4 regions of the Streptomyces sp. NPDC002835 genome follow, and region 2 is predicted to be linked to each of the others. Evidence: riboswitches for the same ligand, from Rfam matches in the RefSeq annotation. Region 2 holds a riboswitch; each other region holds the start of a gene.

Region 1 (5,075 bases), on a different contig from region 2:
CCACGAGTTCGCGTTCCCGCTGCCCATCTACGCCATCTGCGACATGCTCGGCGTCCCGCCCGAGGACCAGGACGACTTCCGCGACTGGGCCGGAATGATGATCCGGCACGGCGGCGGCCCGCGCGGCGGCGTCGCCCGCTCGGTGAAGAAGATGCGCGGCTACCTGGCCGAACTGATCCACCGTAAAAGGGAGGAGCCGGGGGACGACCTCATCTCGGGGCTCATCAAGGCGTCCGACCACGGCGAGCACCTCACCGAGAACGAGGCCGCGGCGATGGCCTTCATCCTCCTCTTCGCGGGCTTCGAGACCACCGTCAATCTCATCGGCAACGGCGTCTACGCGCTGCTGCGCCACCCCGAGCAGCGTGAGCGCCTCCAGGCGTCGCTGGCGTCCGGGGACAGCGGCCTGCTGGCGACCGGCGTGGAGGAACTGCTGCGCTACGACGGGCCGGTGGAGCTGGCGACCTGGCGGTTCGCCACGGAGCCGCTCACCGTCGGCGGGCAGCGGATCGCGGCGGGCGACCCCGTACTCGTCGTCCTCGCGGCCGCCGACCGCGACCCGGCACGCTTCGACGCCCCGGACACCCTCGATCTGTCCCGGACCGACAACCAGCATCTGGGGTACGGCCACGGCATCCACTACTGCCTCGGCGCCCCGCTCGCCCGGCTCGAGGGGCAGACCGCGCTGGCCACCCTGCTCCGCAGAATGCCGGACTTGCGGCTTGCGGGAGATCCGGCCGATTTGCGGTGGCGTGGGGGTCTCATCATGCGCGGATTGCGCACTCTGCCCGTTGAGTTCACGGTGTAAACAAGCTGACGCTACGTCAAGTCTGTGACTTTCACGTGATCTCTGCTGCATCGACTTGTGACTCACGTTCGAATGCGACTACGTTCACCGTCACTCGGCAGGCATCAGCAGGCCGCAGGATTCACAGCTGTCACGCGAAAGGCAACCGCATGCTCTCCGGGAACGGACGACACCGCCGACCCCGCCAGGCTCCGGCCCTCATCGTCGCGGCAGGGGTGACCGGTTCGGCCATCGCGATCCCGCTGCTCGGCGCGGGCTCGGCGTCCGCGGCCGACGCGAACACCTGGGACCGCGTCGCGGAGTGCGAGAGCGGCGGGGCGTGGAGCGCCGACTTCGGCAACGGCTACTACGGCGGGCTGCAGTTCTCGCAGGAGACCTGGGCCGCGTACGGCGGCACCGCCTACGCGCCGAGCGCCGACCTCGCGAGCCGCTCGCAGCAGATAGCGGTCGCGGAGAAGGTCCTCGCCGCCCAGGGCCCTGGCGCCTGGCCCGCCTGCGGTCCGCTCGCCGGGCTCCAGGACGACGGCGCGGACACCGGCGTCGACCCGGGCATCCTGCCGCTGCCGAAGCAGAGCGACGCGCCGGACGGTGAGCCGTCGCCCGACACGTCCGGTTCCCTCGACGTCCTCGAGCCGACCGACCCGGCGGGCGACAAGCCCGCCGAGGGCTCGGCGGACGACTCGGACGCCACGGGCGAATCCGGCGCGCCGGACACCCGTGACGCGGGCACGCCCTCCGGCGACGCGACCGACCGGCCGGCGACCGGGGACGACGACACCCGCACGGTGCCCACGGACGACGCCACAGAGGCGGCCCCGTCCGGCGAGGCGTCGACCGGCACCGGCAAGCACCGCGGTGCGCCGGGCGACGAGTCCGCCACCGGCGGTTCGGACGGCGCCCGCGAGGACGGCCGCCACGCCTCACGGGGCGACAGCGCGGGCCGCAAGGGCGACGTCGGGGCAACCGCCCCGGGCTCGTACACCGTTCAGCCCGGCGACAATCTGTGCGACATCGCCGCCGCGGAGGAGGTGCCCGGCGGGTGGCCGGCCCTCTACGAGGCGAACGAGGAGACGGTCGGGTCCGACCCGGACCTCATCCTGCCCGGTCAGAGCCTCGACCTGAGCCTGGGTCAGCGCTAGTTCACACGACGGTTCATGGGCTTCTGTCCGCTTCGTTCCGGTGAGACAAGGGTCTCTTTGTCCCAACTAGGGCGCAACGCCCCATGAACTCGGCCACTCCGCCCCTCACCTGCGAAAACGGACATCTTCGGGTGGTCGGTTCGGGCGTTTTCTCCCCGATGTTCGACTTTGAACATCGGGGAGTCCTGTGTCTACGGTCTGAACCGCTCGCCACCGCGGGCCCCGTCGACCGATACGCCGAATCCTGCCGTCGGTCGAGGGGAACAGTCGTCGCTCAGAGCGCCGAAGGCAGGAGCGGGGGACCCAAGGTAAGCGCCGGGGCCGTTCGCCCGGATCGAGAGATCCGGCGGACCGGAGCCGGCTGGGGGTGAAGCCCGCACGTCCCACGGACGTGCGGCCGGGCAACTCACAGGCCCGAACCCGACAGCTCACCTCGTAGGCGTCGGTGAGGAGAAGTTCCATGCTGCGTTCTTCCGACAAGGCCAAGCACCGCCGCCCGTCGAAGGTCACCCGTCTCGTCGCGCTCGCCGGTGTCGCCGGCGCCGCCATCGCCGCCCCGGTTCTCGGCGCGACCTCCGCCTCCGCCGCCACCGCCTCCGAGTGGGACGCCGTCGCCCAGTGCGAGTCCGGCGGCAACTGGTCCATCAACACGGGCAACGGCTACTACGGCGGCCTGCAGTTCTCCGCCTCCACCTGGGCCGCGTACGGCGGCACCGCGTACGCCTCGACCGCCGACCAGGCGTCCAAGGCCCAGCAGATCGAGATAGCCGAGAAGGTCCTGGCCGGCCAGGGCAAGGGCGCCTGGCCGAGCTGCGGCGTCGGCCTGTCCGGTGCCTCCTACGGCGGCGGCTCCGCCGAGGCCGCGCCCGCGCAGCCGTCCCAGGAGCGCTCCGAGGCGCCCACCACGCGCTCCGAGCGCACCGAGGCCCCCGCCCCGGCCCCGAAGGCCGAGAAGCCCGCCGCCGCTCCGCAGGCCAAGGGCTTCAAGAAGGGCGACGGCGAGTACAAGGTCGAGGCCGGCGACACCCTCAGCAAGATCGCGCAGGCCGAGAAGGTCGAGGGCGGCTGGGAGAAGCTGTTCGAGCTGAACAAGGACATCGTCGAGGACGCCGACGTGATCCACCCGGGCCAGCAGCTCCACCTGCGCTGACCCGCACCTGCCTCCCACGGTCCGGCGGTCGTGGGAGGCACCCGTCCGTCGGACGGGACCCGAGCACCCCGGTCCGGCGCGCCTTCCCCCGTACGCGCCGGGCCGGGGCTCGGTCCGTTGCTGGGGCGAGTCCGCCCCGGGGCGCCGGTTACCCGCAGGTAGGAACCGTCCCGTTTGTCCGGTCGCAAGGGGCTTGATGCCCTTTTTCGTCCCAGGGGGCGGGCATCGGCCGGGCCTTTGCCGCCGGGGCGGTTAGGCTCTTGCCGCAAGGCCAAGCAGACCTCTGCACTTTTCTCGCGTCACATCCCAGAAGGAGATGCTCGTGCCGTCCATCGACGTCGTCGTAGCCCGGGAAATCCTGGACTCCCGAGGCAACCCCACGGTCGAGGTCGAGGTTGGCCTCGACGACGGCAGCACGGGTCGTGCTGCAGTTCCGTCCGGCGCCTCCACCGGTGCGTTCGAGGCTCTCGAGCTCCGCGACGGTGACCAGAACCGCTACCAGGGCAAGGGCGTCGAGAAGGCCGTCCTCGCCGTCATCGAGCAGATCGGCCCGGAGCTCGTCGGCTACGACGCCACCGAGCAGCGCCTGATCGACCAGGCGATGTTCGACCTGGACGCCACCCCGGACAAGTCCTCGCTCGGCGCCAACGCCATCCTCGGCGTCTCCCTCGCCGTCGCGCACGCCGCCTCTGAGGCCTCCGACCTGCCGCTCTTCCGCTACCTGGGCGGCCCGAACGCGCACCTGCTGCCCGTTCCGATGATGAACATCCTGAACGGCGGCTCGCACGCCGACTCCAACGTGGACATCCAGGAGTTCATGATCGCGCCGATCGGCGCCGAGTCGTTCTCCGAGGCGCTGCGCTGGGGCACCGAGGTCTACCACACCCTCAAGAAGGTCCTGAAGCAGAAGGGCCTGTCCACCGGCCTCGGCGACGAGGGCGGCTTCGCGCCGAACCTCGACTCCAACCGCGCCGCCCTCGACCTCATCCTCGAGGCCATCAAGGAGGCCGGCTACACCCCGGGCAAGGACATCGCGCTCGCGCTCGACGTCGCCGCGTCCGAGTTCTACAAGGACGGCTCGTACGAGTTCGAGGGCAAGTCCCGCTCGGCCGCCGAGATGACCGAGTACTACGAGGAGCTCGCCGCCTCGTACCCGCTGGTCTCCATCGAGGACCCGCTGTTCGAGGACGACTGGGACGGCTGGAAGGTCCTCACCGAGAAGCTGGGCACCAAGGTCCAGATCGTCGGCGACGACCTCTTCGTCACCAACCCGGAGCGCCTGGCCCGCGGCATCGACGAGAACGCCGCGAACGCGCTGCTCGTCAAGGTCAACCAGATCGGCTCGCTGACCGAGACCCTCGACGCCGTCGAGCTCGCCCAGCGCAGCGGCTTCAAGTGCATGATGTCCCACCGCTCCGGCGAGACCGAGGACGTCACCATCGCCGACCTGGCCGTCGCCACCAACTGCGGCCAGATCAAGACCGGCGCCCCGGCCCGCTCCGAGCGCGTCGCCAAGTACAACCAGCTGCTGCGCATCGAGGAGATCCTCGACGACGCGGCGGTGTACGCGGGCCGCAGCGCGTTCCCGCGGTTCAAGTACGAGGACTGAGCACCGCACGAGCGACGCCGAGCGTCGCCGGGCCACCGGTGATCACCGGCTGATCACCGGCTGACGCCCTGTCGTACGTACGTCCCCGGCCGCGGTCCCGTACCGTGTCCGGGGACGTCGGCGTGTGAAGGGGAGGCGAGTGGGATGGCGCGCAGGCCGGAAGCGGACAGGTTCTCCACCGCGACCAGGCTGCGGCTGCTCGGCGAGCAGACCGCCGCCCGCGTCTACCGCTCCCAGAACCGCCGCCAGGCCCGCCGCTCCCGGCTCACCGGCCGCGCGGCCTTCCTCGCCCTCGTCGTCTGCTCGCTCGTCGTGGCGCTCGCCTACCCGATGCGCCAGTACGTCTCCCAGCGGGCGGACATCGCCGAG
Region 2 (5,075 bases):
CTCACCGAACTGCCGGAGCCCGCGCGCCGGCGCTACCGGCCCCTGGCGGCCTCGAGGTTCTGGCGCAGCAGGGCGGTCCGCGCCGGCGCGGTGATCACGCTGCTCGCCCTGTGCGGCCTGGTGATCCTGGTGCTCGTGCGCGAACAGACCGGCACCCAGGGCTTCCTGGTCGGGCTCGGTCTGGCGACGTTGCCGGTCCCGCTGCTGCTGGCCGCGTTCCGCTGGCTGGACCGGGTCGAGCCGGGCCCCTGGCGGAATCTGATCTTCTCGTTCGCCTGGGGCGCCTGTGCCGCGGCGCTGATCGCGATCGTCGCGAACACGTTCGCGACCCGCTGGATAGCGACGGCGACCGCCGATCCGGCGTCCGCCGACACCATCGGGGCGACGGTCGTGGCGCCCGTCGTCGAGGAGAGCGCGAAGGCCGCCGCGATCCTGCTGATCTTCCTCTTCCGCAGACGGGACTTCACCGGGATCGTGGACGGTGTGGTCGTCGCCGGTTTCACCTCCACCGGCTTCGCCTTCACGGAGAACATCCTCTACCTGGGCAGCGCGTTCGACGAGGACCAGTCGACGGGCACGTCCGGCTTCGCCTCGGTGACCGCCGCAACCTTCTTCGTCCGGGTGGTGATGTCACCGTTCGCCCATCCGCTCTTCACCGTGCTGACGGGCCTCGGTTTCGGTCTCGCCGCGCTCGGCGCGCGCCGCCACCGGCGGCTGCGGAGTATCGCGCTGCCGCTGCTGGGCCTGGCCCTCGCGATGGGCATGCACGCCCTGTGGAACGGATCGGCGTCGATGCTCGGCCCGTGGGGCTTCTACGCGGTGTACGGGGCGTTCATGGTGCCGGCCTTCGGGCTGCTCACCTGGCTGACGATATGGACCCGCCAGCGCGAGCTGCGCACGATATCGGACGAGCTCCCCGCCTACGCCGCGGCGGGCTGGCTGCCGGCGGCCGAGCCGCGGGCCCTGTCCTCGATGCGGGCCCGCGCGATGGCGCGCGACTTCGCCCGGCGCACCTACGGTCCGGCGGCCGGCCACGCGGTGTCGGAGTACGAGGCGTTCGCGACGTCGCTCGCCTTCCTGCGCCGCCGGGCCCACCGGGGCACCGCGGACCCGGACTTCGCGGAGCGCGAGCAGGAGCTGCTGCACCATCTGTGGCAGCGCCGGCAGGTGGCGAGCCCGTCACTGGCGTACGCGGACCGGGCGACGAGCCGGATACCGGCGCCGCCTCCGTACCGCGACTACGGCGGCTACAACCCGTACCGTTCCTGAACGCCGCGGAGGCCGGGGGCGGCGGTGCTCCGTAAACAGCCCGGCAGCCCTGGCGTCGGGGGGTGTGACGCCAAGGCTGCCGGAGACATGGATGTGCCCGGCGCGGAGAGCGCACGCGTGAGCGTGCGAGCCCCGTACCGGGCAGGGATCAGAGGGTGAGGCCCTTGTCGCGCAGCCAGGCCATCGGGTCGATGCCGGAGCCGCCCGCGGTGCGCACCTCGAGGTGCAGGTGGGGACCGGTGACGTTGCCGGTGGCGCCGACGCGTCCGATCGTCTCGCCGGTGGTGACCGTCTGGCCCGCGCTCGCCGTCATCGAGGACAGGTGGGCGTAAAGGACCTCGGTGCCGTCGTCCAGTTCGAGGACGATGCGGTAGCCGTAGGAGCCGGACCAGCCGGCGGCCGTGACCGTACCGCCGTGGACGGCCTTGACCGGGGTGCCGGTCGGGGCGGCGAAGTCCAGGCCGGTGTGCTGGCCGGAGGACCACATGGAGCCGGCTTCGCCGTAGGTGGAGGTGATCGTGTACGAGGAGGTGGGCAGGGAGAAGCTCCTCGCGAGCTCGGCGAGCCGCTCGGCCTCCGCCTTGGCCCTGGCCGCCTCCTCCGCCTTGCGCTTCTCCTCCGCGGCCTTGGCCTCGGCCTCGCTCTGCTGCTTCGCCGCGGCGGCCGCGGCCTGTTCCGCGGCAAGCTTCTCCGCGGCGGCCTTGGCCTCCGCGTCCGCCACGGCCTGCTGCTGCTCGGCCTGCTGAAGGATGCGGGCGCGCAGTGCCTCACCGGCGCCCGTCGACTGCGCGGCGCCGTCACCGTCGGCCACGGGAGCCGCGGCGGCGGTCAGCGGGGCGGCGTCGGCTTCGTCCGCCGCGTCGGAGTCGGAGTCGTCGGAGACGAACGAGCTGACGCCCGGCAGGGACTTGGCGTCGGGAAGGTTGTCCGTGATGGCGTCGGGGAGCGAGATGGAGACGGCCGGCTTGTCCTGCGCGGTGGCTATGCCACCGGCGCCGACCGCGGCGATCACACCGACGCCGAGCACCGTGGAGCTGCGGGCGAGTCCGCCGCGCTGCTTGATGACACGGTGCCGGCCGCGCACCGGGCGGATGGACTCCTCGGTGGGATTCCATTCCTCCCAGGACCGCTCGGGTGCGTCGCCACCGGAGTGTTCAGACGCGAAGCGGGCCTCTGGGGCAGGCATGTTGGACGCCACGAAGGCGTTCTCCTTCCTTCCTTCTCGCCTACCGGGTTAGCTGACGGGTTCGGAGCAGGAAGGTCTCCTACGGGCGCCTCGACCGCGGACTGCGCGGCAAGAGGTGCCCGATTCACCCCAATTGGTGGTTCCCCGGTTCCCTTGTGGGATTCGGCGCGTGCGCACGGTGCCGACTCTGACGTCGGCTGGGACGACCGCGCTGCGTTATCGAACGTTAATAGACTGCGGGGCCGGATTCCAAGCTGTTCCGGATGATCATTAACGATTCCGGCGGGGACTTACCCGGACAGACGCGGGCGGAACCGGGCGACTTGATCAAACGTCAGGCCCGCACCTTTTTCTGACGTTGCGTCAAATGTTATGCGGAGGGGTGCCTTTCGATTACGGGCCGTGAGGACCGCCCGGCCGGCGGACCGGTCGCACCCCGCACGGCACGGGCCGGTCGGACCCGCATCATCCGTTTTCGCCGCCGGATCACGCCTCCGGCGGGACCACCGGCACCGTCCTGCGCCGGTCCGGCTGCCCCCGCGCCGGGCGGCCGACGGCCAGCAGCGCCATGTCGTCGTTCGACCCGCCGCCGGTGTACCGGCGTACGTCGTCGACGATCGCGTCCAACAGGTCCCCGGGCCCCGGGAAGAGCCGCCCGCCGAGCCGTTCGACCGGGTCGTAGAAGACACCGCGGTCGTCACGCGCCTCCGTGACGCCGTCCGTGTAGAGCAGCAGCGTCGCCCCGTCGGGCAGCGGGAACTCCTCCGCACGGTCCGGCCACTCCCCCAGGCCCATCCCGAGCGGCAGCGCCGCCTGCTGCGGCTGGAGCACGTCCAGCGCGCCGTCGGCGTGCAGCACCAACGGCTCGGGGTGCCCCCGGTTCACCAGCCGCACCACCGCACGGCCGCGCGGGATCTCGCCCAGCACGGCGGTGGTGAAACCCTCCACCGCGTCCAGGCTCTCCCGCCGGGTGCCCTCCCGCTTGAGCGCACGCTCCAGCCGCTGCCCCACACCCTCGAGCGAGCGCTCCTGCTCCGCGGCCTCCCGGAACGCGCCGATGATCACGGCCACGGTCCCCACCGCCCCCAGCCCCTTGCCGCGGACGTCGCCGACGATCAGGCGCACGCCGTACGGGGTGTCCTGCACGGCGAAGAGGTCACCGCCGATGAACGCGCCCTCCTGCGCCGCCTCGTACCGGGCTGCGATGTGCAGGCCGCCGATCCGCTCGGCCGGCGCGGGCAGCACGGCGCGCTGCGCGGTCTCCGCGATCACCCGGGCCGACGCCAGCTGTTCGCCCCTGCGCTGGACGACCCTGTTGATGAGCAGCGCGAGAGCGGCGACGGTGAACACGGTGCTGGTCTCGGTGACGGCGGTGATCTGGGCGGCGGTCCCGTTCACCACGTGCATGCCGCTCACGCCCATGATCGCGGCGACCCCCATGAGCAGGGTCATGACGAACGAGACGAGCGGGGCGGCGAGGAGGGGAGCGGCGGCGAAGAGCGGCACGGCGGTGAAACGAGGGGGTGTCAGCAGGTCGAAGACCACTCCTGCGACGATCATCGCGACGGGCAGGGCCCGAACGAACCACGGGGCCCGCCGCACGCCGCCCTGATCTCGCCGCTGCTGTCCCAAGGGTGGTCTCCTGCCGGGTCCGCTGACGGCTGCGGACAGTACCGCGCCCTCCTCAGGCTGAGCGTCGACACGCCGCGCAGCTACTTCCCGTCGTCCAACCGGGCGAATGCCGGGACGGTCGGAGAGACCACCGTGGAGGAGATCCGGTGACCGGGGAAAAGCCACCGGCCCGGTGATCGATCTCCAGGATCGACCACCGGGCCGGTGCCATCAGTAGCGGGGACAGGATTTGAACCTGCGACCTCTGGGTTATGAGCCCAGCGAGCTACCGAGCTGCTCCACCCCGCGTCGTGAACACAACCTTACGGCATCCCGAGCAAGATCAACTCCACCTTTTCCACGAGCCCGCCCGGGCGCCGTCACATCGGCCCGCCGCCGTCCGTCAGACATACGGGGAAGCGGTTCGACAGACATACGGGCAACCCGATCACCAGGGCACGACGAGGGGACGGAACGACGATGGACGACCACGACTTCCTGGCCGAGCGCTTCGAGGCACACCGCGGGCAACTGCGCGCGGTGGCCTACCGGATGCTCGGCTCGCTGAGCGAGGCGGACGACGCCGTCCAGGAGGCGTGGCTCCGGCTCAGCCGCAGCGACTCCGACGGGATCGACAACCTGGGCGGCTGGCTCACGACCGTGGTGGGGCGGGTCTGCCTGGACATGCTGCGCTCGCGTACGTCCCGCCGCGAGGAACCGATGGACGTGCGCCTGCCCGAACCGATCGTGAGCAGCACGGACACCGTCGACCCGGAGCACCGGGCGCTGCTCGCCGACTCGGTCGGTCTCGCGCTCCTCGTCGTACTGGAGACGCTGGGCCCTGCGGAGCGGCTGGCGTTCGTGCTGCACGACATGTTCGGGGTGCCCTTCGACGAGATCGCGCCCGTCGTCGGGCGCACCCCGGCGGCCACCCGTCAGCTCGCGAGCCGTGCCCGGCGCCGTGTCCAGGGCTCCGCCCCCGTCCCGGACGCCGACCTCGCCCGGCAGC
Region 3 (5,075 bases), on a different contig from region 2:
GAGCCGCTCGCGGGCGCGGGTGATGCCCACGTACGCCAGGCGCCGCTCCTCCTCGAGCTCCTTCGCCTGCCCCAGCGCCCGCATGTGCGGGAAGACGCCGTCCTCCATGCCGGTCAGGAACACGACGGGGAACTCGAGGCCCTTGGCGGTGTGCAGTGTCATCAGCGTGATGACACCGGTGTCCTCGGAGCCCGCTGCGTCAGCAGCAGATTCAGCAGGTGCGTCGGGGATCTGGTCGGAGTCGGCGACGAGCGCCACCTTCTCGAGGAACTCGGCGAGCGTCCCGGCGCCTTCCTCCTCGCCGCGCTCCTGCTCGAACTCGAGCGCCACGGCCGCCAGTTCCTGGAGGTTCTCGATACGGGTCTCGTCCTGCGGGTCCGTGGACGCCTGCAGTTCGGCGAGATAGCCGGTCCGCTCGAGCACGGCCTCCAGCACGACGGCCGGGCCGGCGCCCGAGTCGACGATGGTCCGCAGCTCCTCCATAAGCACGTTGAACCGCTTGACCGCGTTGGCGGAGCGGGCCGCCATGCCGTACGCCTCGTCGACCCGCTTGAGGGCCTGCGGGAAGGTGATCTTCTCGCGGAGCGCGAGGCCGTCGACCATCGCCTCCGCGCGCTCACCGATGCCGCGCTTCGGCACGTTCAGGATGCGGCGCAGCGGAACGTTGTCCTCGGGGTTGGCCAGGACGCGCAGATAGGCCAGCACGTCGCGGACCTCCTTGCGCTCGTAGAAGCGCACCCCGCCGACGACCTTGTAGGGCAGGCCGACGCGGATGAAGATCTCCTCGAAGACACGCGACTGGGCGTTCGTGCGGTAGAAGACGGCGACGTCGCCTGCCTTCGCCTCGCCCTGGTCGGTGAGCCGGTCGATCTCGTCGGCGACGAACTGGGCCTCGTCGTGCTCGGTGTCCGCGACGTAGCCGGTGATCTGGGCGCCCTCGCCCGCGTTGGTCCACAGGTTCTTGGGGCGGCGGGACTCGTTGCGCTCGATGACGGCGTTGGCGGCGGACAGGATCGTCTGGGTGGAGCGGTAGTTCTGCTCCAGCAGGATCGTCGTCGCGTCCGGGTAGTCCTCCTCGAACTGGAGGATGTTGCGGATGGTCGCGCCGCGGAAGGCGTAGATCGACTGGTCGGCGTCGCCGACGACGCAGAGCTCGGCCGGGTCCAGGTCCTCGTAGCCGGTGCCCACCAGCTCGCGCACGAGCGTGTACTGCGCGTGGTTGGTGTCCTGGTACTCGTCGACGAGGACGTGCCGGAAGCGGCGGCGGTAGTGCTCGGCGACGTCCGGGAAGGCCTGGAGGAGGTGGACCGTCGTCATGATGATGTCGTCGAAGTCCAGGGCGTTGGCCTCGCGCAGCCGCGCCTGGTACATCCGGTACGCCTCGGCGAGCGTCTTCTCGAAACCGGCCTGGGCCTGGTCGGCGAAGGTCTCCTCGTCGATCAGCTCGTTCTTCAGGTTCGAGATCTTGGCGCTGAAGGACTTCGGCGGGAACTTCTTCGGGTCGAGGTCCAGATCGCGGCAGACCAGCGACATCAGCCGCTTCGAGTCGGCGGCGTCGTAGATCGAGAACGACGAGGTGAAGCCCAGCTTCTTGGACTCGCGGCGCAGGATGCGCACGCACGCGCTGTGGAAGGTCATGACCCACATGGCGTTGGCGCGCGGGCCCACCAGCTGCTCGACGCGCTCCTTCATCTCGCCGGCGGCCTTGTTGGTGAAGGTGATCGCCAGTATCTGGCCGGGGTGCACATGGCGGGTCCCGAGCAGATGCGCGATGCGGTGCGTGAGCACCCGCGTCTTGCCGGAGCCGGCGCCGGCCACGATGAGCAGGGGTGACCCTGTGTGCACGACAGCGGCGCGCTGCTGTTCGTTCAGCCCGTCGAGGAGCGCGGCGGGGTCCACCACGGGGCGCGGCGCGCCGTCGCGGTAGTACCCGTCGCGGGCCGGGGGCACGTCGAAGGCGCCCTGGAAGAGGTCGTCCGGGATCTGCTCCGGAGCCGAATCCTCGGGCGGCGGCGGATGCTCGTCCGCTTGGGGCTGAAGGTCCGCCAGGAAGCTGTCGTCAAAGAGGCTGCTCATCGCCTAACGAGTCTAGGCGGCCGCACCGACAACCGTGGCCGCACGCCGAAGACCGGCGGCGGGCGACGGTCGGTGACGGCGCGATTCCGCCAGGCGACGAATCCGCCTCCGGAGCCGGGCCGGGGACCATCCGCCGAAAAAGGTCACGAAAATGTATCGGACATATCGAACATCAACCTTCACAGCGGCTGCACGAGTTGGCTAGCGTGCTCGACCAGGCGGCCCGCACCCCTCCCGGCGAACCACGCCGAACGGGCGGCCTGCGCCGAATCCGGCCTCCGGCAACGGAGTCCGGAACCGGGGACCCACCCTCCCGACACCGTCCTCGACACGGGAGGACCCAGTACCACCGGGGTGAATCGGACCGCGCGCCACTCGGTCCGTAGGGCACCTTCCGTTCGCCCGAACCCGACAGCTAACCCGGTAGGCGGTCCACGGAAGAAGGAGATGCCGGCCTTGGCGTCGCATCGCAAGCCCCGCAGCCGAAGCACCAAACCGTCCTCCGCCGTCGGATTCACCACGGCAGCCCTCGCGGGTGTGACCCTGCTCTCCACGCAGAGCGCGACGGCCGCGCCCGCCGAGCCGAAGCCCAGCATCGAAGAGGTGCAGAAGAAGGTCGACGACCTGTACCGGCAGGCCGGCAGCGCCACGCAGGAGTACAACAAGGCGAAGGAAGCCACCGCGGAGAAGCGCCAAGAGGTGGACCAGCTCCTCGACGAGGCGGCCAAGCGCACCGAGAAGCTGAACGAGTCCCGCCGCGAGCTCGGCAACTACGCGGCCGCGCAGTACCGCACCGGTTCCGTCACGCCCACCGCCGCGCTGATGTTCGCGGACAGCCCGCAGGCGTACTTCGACCAGACGCAGCTGATGGACCGGATGACGGCCCAGCAGCGCACCGCGGTCAGCGAGTACGAGACCGAGCGGGCGGCGGCGGCCAAGCAGCGCGCGGCGGCGACGAAGCGCCTCGAGTCCCTCACGGACTCCCAGGAGGCGCTGCGCACCAGCAAGCAGACGGTGCAGACCAAGCTCGCGGAGGCGCGCACCCTGCTGTCGACGCTGACGGCGGAGGAGAAGGCACGGCTCGCCGCGATCGAGCGGAAGAAGGAGGAGGAGGCCCGCCGCAAGGCCGAGGCGAAGGCCGCGGCCGAGGCCGCCGCCAGGGCGGAGGCCGAGCGGCAGGCCCAGGAGCGCGAGACGGCCCCGAGCACGGACCCCGGCACCACCGACCCGGGGACGGACACTGGTACGGACACCGGCACCGGGACCGGCACGGACGACGGCACCTACGCGGCCAAGGCCGACAAGGTCCTCGCCTTCGCCCGCGCCCAGATCGGCAAGCCGTACGTGTGGGGCGCGACGGGCCCGAGCTCGTACGACTGCTCCGGCCTCACCGCGGCCGCCTGGAAGGCGGCCGGCGTGGACCTGCCGCGCACCACCTGGGACCAGGTGAAGGTCGGCACCCGCGTCGCGACGGCGGATCTGCTCCCCGGCGACCTGGTCTTCTTCTACGACGACATCAGCCACGTCGGGATCTACATCGGCGACGGCAAGATGATCCACGCCCCCAAGCCGGGCACGAACGTCCGCGAGGAGTCCATCTTCTACATGCCGATCTACGGCAGCGTCCGCCCCGCCTGACCCCGGTCGCACGAGTGCCCGGGCGGCCGAGCCGCCCGGGCACCGGTATGTCCGGCCCGGATCAGGTCCAGAGGGTGGCGATGAAGATGTTGACCATGGTCAGGCCGCCGACCGCGCCGAACAGCGCCTTGTCGACCCTCTCCTCGTCCCGCTTGACGTAGACGAGGCCGAGGATCACCACCAGGACCGCCAGCTTGACGCCGATCTTGAGGTTGTTCACCGTCTGGTCGTCCGCCTGGTTCAGACCCACCAGCGCCACGCCCGTGACCAGCATGGTCAGCGCGCCGTGCAGCATCGCCGGGTTGAAGCGGGCCGTGCCCTCCCCCATCGCCTTCATCTGGGTCAGGAATCCGCCCAGCAGCGAGGCGATACCAATGATGTGCAGGGCGACGAAGACATTGATGAGTACGTCCATGGCCGGAGCCTAACCCTCCCCATACCACCGCCCGTCGGGCAGGTGGGCCCGCTCCGCCGCATCGGTCGGCAGGCCGCGGCAATGCGGAACCGTGACGTCCATCGGGTGGTCGGCAACCGGTCCCAAGCGTCCATCTTCGGTACTTTGCGGTCCTTCCGCCCCGCCCCCGTGACCGCGGCGTCTAGCGTCCTTCCTCAGGTGGCCGACTCCCCACCAGCCGTCGTACAGCCGGACGGCACTCGGCCGCCACCGCCGGGATGTCCGGCGGTGGGCCGCTCCCCTGTGCGGCCCGCCGCCGGACGCGAACGGCGGGCAGCGATCGACGGAAGGACGTGGAAGCCCTCGTGGCAACCCACCGGAAACCAAGGCCGCGCCTGTTCGGCGGGCCGGCCGCCCGTACCGCGGTCACCCTCGCCCTCGCCGGCGCGGCGACCGGCACCGCGTTCGAGGGCACGGTCCAGGCCGAGCCCCGCCTCACCCCCGCTCAGGTCAAGATCCGGGTCGACAAGCTGTACCGGGAGGCGGAGGCCGCCACCGAGAACTACAACGGCGCCAAGGAGCAGACGTCGAGCGCCCGCAGGTCGCTCGACGCGCTGCGCGACGAGGCCGCGCGCAGGACCGAGCGGCTCAACGCCTCCCGCAACGCGCTCGGTTCGGTCGCCACGGCCCAGTACCGCGACGGCGGCATGGATCCCGGACTGCGCCTCGCCCTCACCTCCGACCCGGAGGACTACCTGGAGCGCGCCGCCCGCGCCGAACGGGTCGGCGCCCGGCAGGCCGCCACGATCGCCGGGGTCCGGCGCCAACTGAGGGAGCTGGCAGACCTCAAGGAGCAGGCCGCGGAGAAGGTCGCCACGCTGGAGGCCCGCCGCAAGGAACTGGCCGGTCACAAGGCCACGGTGCGCGGCAAACTCGCGGCCGCCGAACGGCTGCTGGCCAGGCTCAC
Region 4 (5,075 bases), on a different contig from region 2:
ATGCGCGACGACTCCGACGTGATCGAGCGCTGGACCACCGTCGCCCACGACGGCGCCGGGCCGGACCTCGAACTGCTCCGGGCCGACGCCGCCGCCTGGACGCTGCCGCACCGGGACGCATGGCGGCTCTCCCAGCTGCACGGCCGCTGGGCCGCCGAGTCCCGGCTGGTCCGTTCCGAGATCAGCTACGGCGAGAAGATCATCGGCAGCCGGCGCGGCCACACCGGCCACCAGCACCTGCCCTGGGTGGCCCTGGACGCGGAAGGCGCCACCGAGGAGCGCGGCGAGGTGTACGGCTGCGCCCTCGGCTGGTCCGGATCGTGGCGGATCGCCGTACAGCAGCTCCCGGACAAATGCGTACAGATCACCGGCGGGGCCGGTCACGACGACTCCGGGCTGGTACTGCTCGCGCCGGGGGAGACCTACACCTCGCCCGTCTTCGCGGGGCTGTGGAGCGACGGCGGGTTCGGCGGCGCCAGCAGGGCGTGGCACGCCTGGCAGCTCGCCCATGTGATCCCCGGCGCCCAGGAGGCGCGTCCGGTGCTCTACAACTCCTGGGAGGCCACCGGCTTCGACATCTCGGAGCAGCAGCAGCTGGCCCTCGCCCGGCTGGCCGCGGGGATCGGCGTCGAGCTTTTCGTCGTGGACGACGCCTGGTTCGGGCGGCGCACCAGCGACCGCGCCGGACTCGGCGACTGGACGCCGAACCCGGACCGCTTCCCCGGCGGCCTCGCGCCGCTCGCCCGCGAAGTCCACGGTCTCGGCATGCGGTTCGGGATCTGGGTGGAGCCCGAGATGGTCAACGCGGACAGCGACCTCTACCGCGCCCACCCCGACTGGGTGCAGCACCATCCGGGACGCACGCGCACCGAATTCCGCAACCAGCTCGTACTGAATCTCGCGCGCGAGGACGTCCGGGAGCATCTGTGGAAGCAGCTCGACGCCCTGCTGTCCGGCGCGCCCGTCGACTATGTGAAGTGGGACTTCAACCGCTGCTTCACCGACGCGGGCTGGCCGGGGGAGCCGTATCCGCAGAAGCTGTGGACCGGGCACGTCGAGGGCTTCTACGCCCTGCTGGACCGGCTGCGGGCCGCGCATCCGGGCGTCGCCTTCGAGTCCTGCTCCGGCGGCGGCGGCCGGATCGACCTCGGGGTCCTCGGCCGCACCGACCAGGTGTGGACCTCGGACAACACGGACCCGCTGGACCGGCTCGCCGTCCAGCACGGCTTCAGCCAGCTGCACCCGGCCCGGGTCATGGCGGCCTGGGTGACCGACAGCCCCAACGCCCAGCTCAACGGCCGCCGGAGCAGTCTGCGCTTCCGCTTCGTCAGCGCCATGGCCGGGGTACTGGGCGTCGGGGGAGACCTCGCACAGTGGAGCGAGGCGGAACTGTCGGAGGCGGCTGACTGGATCCGGCTCTACAAGGAGATCAGGCCGCTCGTCCAGCACGGGGAGCTGTACCGGCTGCGGGCCCCGGAGGGCGGGCTGAGCGCCGTGCAGTACGTCCGGGGCGACGAGACGGTCGTGCTCGCGCTGCTCGAGGCGCAGCGGTACGGCGAGCGGCCGCCGGCGCTCCGGCTGCGCGGCCTCGACCCGGCCGCCGCCTACGCGTGCGTGGACACCGGAGCGGTCCATCGGGGCGCGGTGCTGCTGCACCACGGACTGCACACCGGACTGAAGGGTGACATGGACGCCACCGTGATCCGGCTCAGGCGGGCGTGGACCGCGGTCGTAGTGCGGCACTAGATGGCCAAATGCTTCTTCTGTCCGAATTGGCTGGTTCGGCATAACGTGCCCCGTAAGCGGGGGAGATGGTCCCCGGCTGGTGAGCAGCGTCATATTCGTGACGTTGTGTGGCCGGGACCGGCGGGCCAATTCCGTAACCGGCAAGGCAATTGAAGGACCGTCGTCCACGGAGGGTGACCGGAAATCCCCGGTGATATCGGGCTCTGCATTGATCGTGGAAAATCCTCGCTTGTCCACGACTGCCCGACTCGCCTACGGTCACGCTCAATCCGGACGGAACGCCTAATCCTGCCGCCGCCCGGAATTCGAACCCACCCACGTGTGGCAGGAGCGGGGGACCCAGGTAGTACGCCGATTCCGGGAAAACCGGACGGCTTGGGGTGAAGTCGTACAAGCAGTGCGACCGGGCATCTCCAGCCCGAACCCGACAGCTCACCTCGTAGGCGCCGGAGAGGAATGCGCCATGCCCGCGAAGGGTAAGCACCGTCGTCCCAAGTTCAACCCGTTCACCCGCGGCTTCGTCGTCGCCGGCACGGGCGGCGCCGTCATCGCGCTCCCGCTGATCGGCGCCACGACCGCCACCGCGGCCCCCGCCCCGGCGGCGGCACCGGTCGCCGCACCCCAGCAGGCCGCCGCCCCGGCGCTGGCCGCCCCGGCCCTCGCCGAGTCGGCGCTGCCGGCCGCCAAGAAGGCCCCGAAGACGTACACCGTCGTCGCCGGCGACTACCTGTCGAAGATCGCCGAAGAGCAGAGCGTCCGCGGCGGCTGGAAGCAGCTCTTCAACGACAACCGCCGCGCCATCGGCTCCGACCCGTCGCTGATCCACCCGGGTCTGGAGCTGACGATCGGCGCCAAGTCCAAGGCGAAGAACGACCCCGAGCCCCGCGCCGAGTCCAAGCCGCGCCCGTCGCGCGACGACTCGCGGGCCGCCGCTCCGCAGGCCCAGGCCCCGGCGAAGAAGGCGCCCGCGAAGCCGGCTCCCGCGAAGGAGGCCGCGGCCCCGGCGTCCGCGTCCGGCTTCAGCGCCCCGGTCGACGCGGCCGTCACCACGCCGTACCGCGCCTCCGGCGCGATGTGGTCCAGCGGTTACCACACCGGCGTCGACTTCGCCGCCCCGACCGGCAGCTCCGTCAAGGCCGTCGGTGCGGGCACCGTCGTCTCCGCCGGCTGGAGCGGCGCGTACGGCAACGAGGTCGTCATCCAGCACACGGACGGCACCTACTCCCAGTACGCCCACCTCTCCTCCCTGGCCGTCTCCGGCGGACAGTCCGTGAGCGGCGGGCAGCAGATCGGCCTGTCCGGTTCCACCGGCAACTCCTCCGGCCCGCACCTGCACTTCGAGGTCCGCACCGGCCCGTCCTACGGCTCGGACATCGACCCGCTGGCCTACCTGCGGGAGCACGGCGTCTCCCTCTGACCCGTGCGGCCCACCGTCCGGCAATTCCGGAAATCCCCGTTCCGTCCTGGCGGAGCGGGGACTTCCGCGTATTCCGGCCCGCCGGAAACTGACGGGTGGTAAAGATCACCCCCCGTCAACCCCTCCTTACGGTCGCGTAGGTCACATCCATAAAGGAAAGATGTGCCCTTGTGGCAGACGATTCGAGAACAGAGAACAGTGGCGCATTCGGGTCGTACGCGGCGATCGGTGACAGCTTCACCGAGGGCGTGGGCGACCCGGGGCCCGACGGCGGCTTCGTCGGGTGGGCGGACCGTTTCGCGGTCCTGCTCGCCGACCGAAGGCCGGAGCACAGCTTCCGCTACGCCAACCTCGCCGTGCGCGGGCGGCTCCTCGACCAGATCGTCGACGAGCAGGTGCCGAGGGCCCGGGAGCTCGCGCCCGACCTCGTCACCTTCTGCGCCGGCGGCAACGACATCATCCGCCCGGGCTCCGACCCGGACGACGTGGCCGAACGCTTCGAGCGGGCCGTCGCCGACCTCACGGCCTCGGTCGGCACGGTCATGGTGACGACCGGCTTCGACACCCGGAACGTGCCCGTCCTGCGCCATCTGCGCGGCAAGATCGCCACGTACACGGCGCATGTGCGGGCCATCGCCGACCGGTACGACTGCCCGGTGCTGGACCTGTGGTCGCTCAAGTCCGTCCAGGACCGGCGGGCCTGGGACGCCGACCGGCTGCACCTGTCGCCCGAGGGGCACACCCGGGTCGCGCTCCGCGCGGCACAGGTCCTCGGACTCGACGTGCCCGCCGACCCCGACCAGCCGTGGCCGCCGCTGCCCCCGCGCGGGGCGCTGGAGGTGCGCAGGGACGACATCCAATGGGCGCGCGAGTACCTGGCGCCCTGGATCGGACGACGGCTGCGCGGCGAGAGCTCCGGCGACCACGTCGAGGCCAAGCGCCCGGACCTGCTGCCGCTCTGAGGGCGGCGGAGGACGGCGGATGACGGGGAGGTCAGGGGAGGTCAGCGGGGGTCCGGGCGGGGGTCCGGTCGAGTGCGGCCGGGGCGGGGATCCGTTCGAGGACGCCGCCCGCGAAGACGTCGTACAGCGGCAGCGTCTCCAGGTGGACATAGCCGATGTGGCAGTCGCACACGGCGAGCGGGCAGGCGCGGGGGCGCAGCGCCCGGCGGTACGAACCGTCGTAGAGGTTGCCCAGTTCGGCGGGGACGAAGTGGCAGCGGCGGACCGTCCCGTCGCCGTCCACCGAGACCACCGACTCGCCGGTGCGGCACGGCAGCCCGGCGGATCGGTGCGGACGGCGGCTGAACGGGAAGAGCGGGTCCAGCTCGGTCCAGGCGTCGGCCTCGGCGTCGGAGAGTTCGTGCCCCTCGGGCGCGTTCACCCAGAGGTAGACGTGCGCAGGCAGCTCGGCGCGGAGCCGGCGCGCCTCCGCGAGATGGGCGGGGAAGCCGACGATGCCCACGCTGAACCGGATCTCCCGCCGGATCAGATCCCGGCATTTGCCAACGAACCGGTCGTAAGGAGTCTGTCCCGGGTGATAGGTGCACCACAGCGCGAGCTTCGCCGGGTCCGCGTCCGCCACCCAGTCGGTGCGGCCGCTGAGATTCGTCTGGATCGCCACCCGGCGGATGTGCGGCAGCCGCGACAGCTCGGTCAGCGCCTTCCGGTACCAGGAGCGCACCAGCCCCTCGCCCCACGGGGTGAACAGCACCGACAGCCGGTCGTCCCGCTGCGCGGCGGCCCAGGCCGTGAACCGCTCCAGCGCCGCGCGGTCGGCGCGCAACTGCTCGCGGCTGTCGCGCCGCTTCGCGAACGGGCAGTACGGGCAGTCGTAGTCGCAGGACGCCAGCGGGCCCCGGTACAGCACGGTCAGGTCCATGGGCCCGGTCACTTCGGCTCGTACGCGGCCA

What was found. Region 2 has a riboswitch for cyclic di-AMP ahead of ACWD01_RS32015 (M23 family metallopeptidase). Riboswitches for the same ligand answer to the same signal wherever they lie in the genome.
Region 1: it holds a riboswitch for cyclic di-AMP, as region 2 does, so the genes downstream of both, ACWD01_RS13325 (transglycosylase family protein) here and ACWD01_RS32015 (M23 family metallopeptidase) in region 2, are expected to answer to the same signal.
Region 3: it holds a riboswitch for cyclic di-AMP, as region 2 does, so the genes downstream of both, ACWD01_RS12375 (NlpC/P60 family protein) here and ACWD01_RS32015 (M23 family metallopeptidase) in region 2, are expected to answer to the same signal.
Region 4: it holds a riboswitch for cyclic di-AMP, as region 2 does, so the genes downstream of both, ACWD01_RS17950 (M23 family metallopeptidase) here and ACWD01_RS32015 (M23 family metallopeptidase) in region 2, are expected to answer to the same signal.

The regions. Positions count from the first base shown of each region.
Region 1 covers NZ_JBSFUW010000010.1:15,160-20,234, reverse strand. The annotation lists gene ACWD01_RS13335 (cytochrome P450 family protein) at 1-808, shown strand, start outside; gene ACWD01_RS13330 (transglycosylase family protein) at 958-1,947, shown strand; cyclic di-AMP (ydaO/yuaA leader) riboswitch at 2,218-2,404, shown strand; gene ACWD01_RS13325 (transglycosylase family protein) at 2,411-3,097, shown strand; gene eno (phosphopyruvate hydratase) at 3,414-4,706, shown strand; gene ACWD01_RS13315 (FtsB family cell division protein) at 4,851-5,075, shown strand, end outside.
Region 2 covers NZ_JBSFUW010000043.1:45,847-50,921, reverse strand. The annotation lists gene ACWD01_RS32020 (PrsW family intramembrane metalloprotease) at 1-1,269, shown strand, start outside; gene ACWD01_RS32015 (M23 family metallopeptidase) at 1,418-2,467, opposite strand; cyclic di-AMP (ydaO/yuaA leader) riboswitch at 2,478-2,633, opposite strand; gene ACWD01_RS32010 (PP2C family protein-serine/threonine phosphatase) at 2,942-4,087, opposite strand; tRNA gene ACWD01_RS32005 (tRNA-Met) at 4,302-4,375, opposite strand; gene sigJ (RNA polymerase sigma factor SigJ) at 4,547-5,075, shown strand, end outside.
Region 3 covers NZ_JBSFUW010000009.1:79,091-84,165, forward strand. The annotation lists gene pcrA (DNA helicase PcrA) at 1-2,076, opposite strand, end outside; cyclic di-AMP (ydaO/yuaA leader) riboswitch at 2,330-2,521, shown strand; gene ACWD01_RS12375 (NlpC/P60 family protein) at 2,524-3,714, shown strand; gene ACWD01_RS12380 (hypothetical protein) at 3,776-4,129, opposite strand; gene ACWD01_RS12385 (NlpC/P60 family protein) at 4,474-5,075, shown strand, end outside.
Region 4 covers NZ_JBSFUW010000014.1:146,805-151,879, reverse strand. The annotation lists gene ACWD01_RS17955 (alpha-galactosidase) at 1-1,746, shown strand, start outside; cyclic di-AMP (ydaO/yuaA leader) riboswitch at 2,049-2,207, shown strand; gene ACWD01_RS17950 (M23 family metallopeptidase) at 2,210-3,163, shown strand; gene ACWD01_RS17945 (SGNH/GDSL hydrolase family protein) at 3,334-4,125, shown strand; gene ACWD01_RS17940 (STM4011 family radical SAM protein) at 4,157-5,044, opposite strand; gene ACWD01_RS17935 (STM4012 family radical SAM protein) at 5,053-5,075, opposite strand, start outside.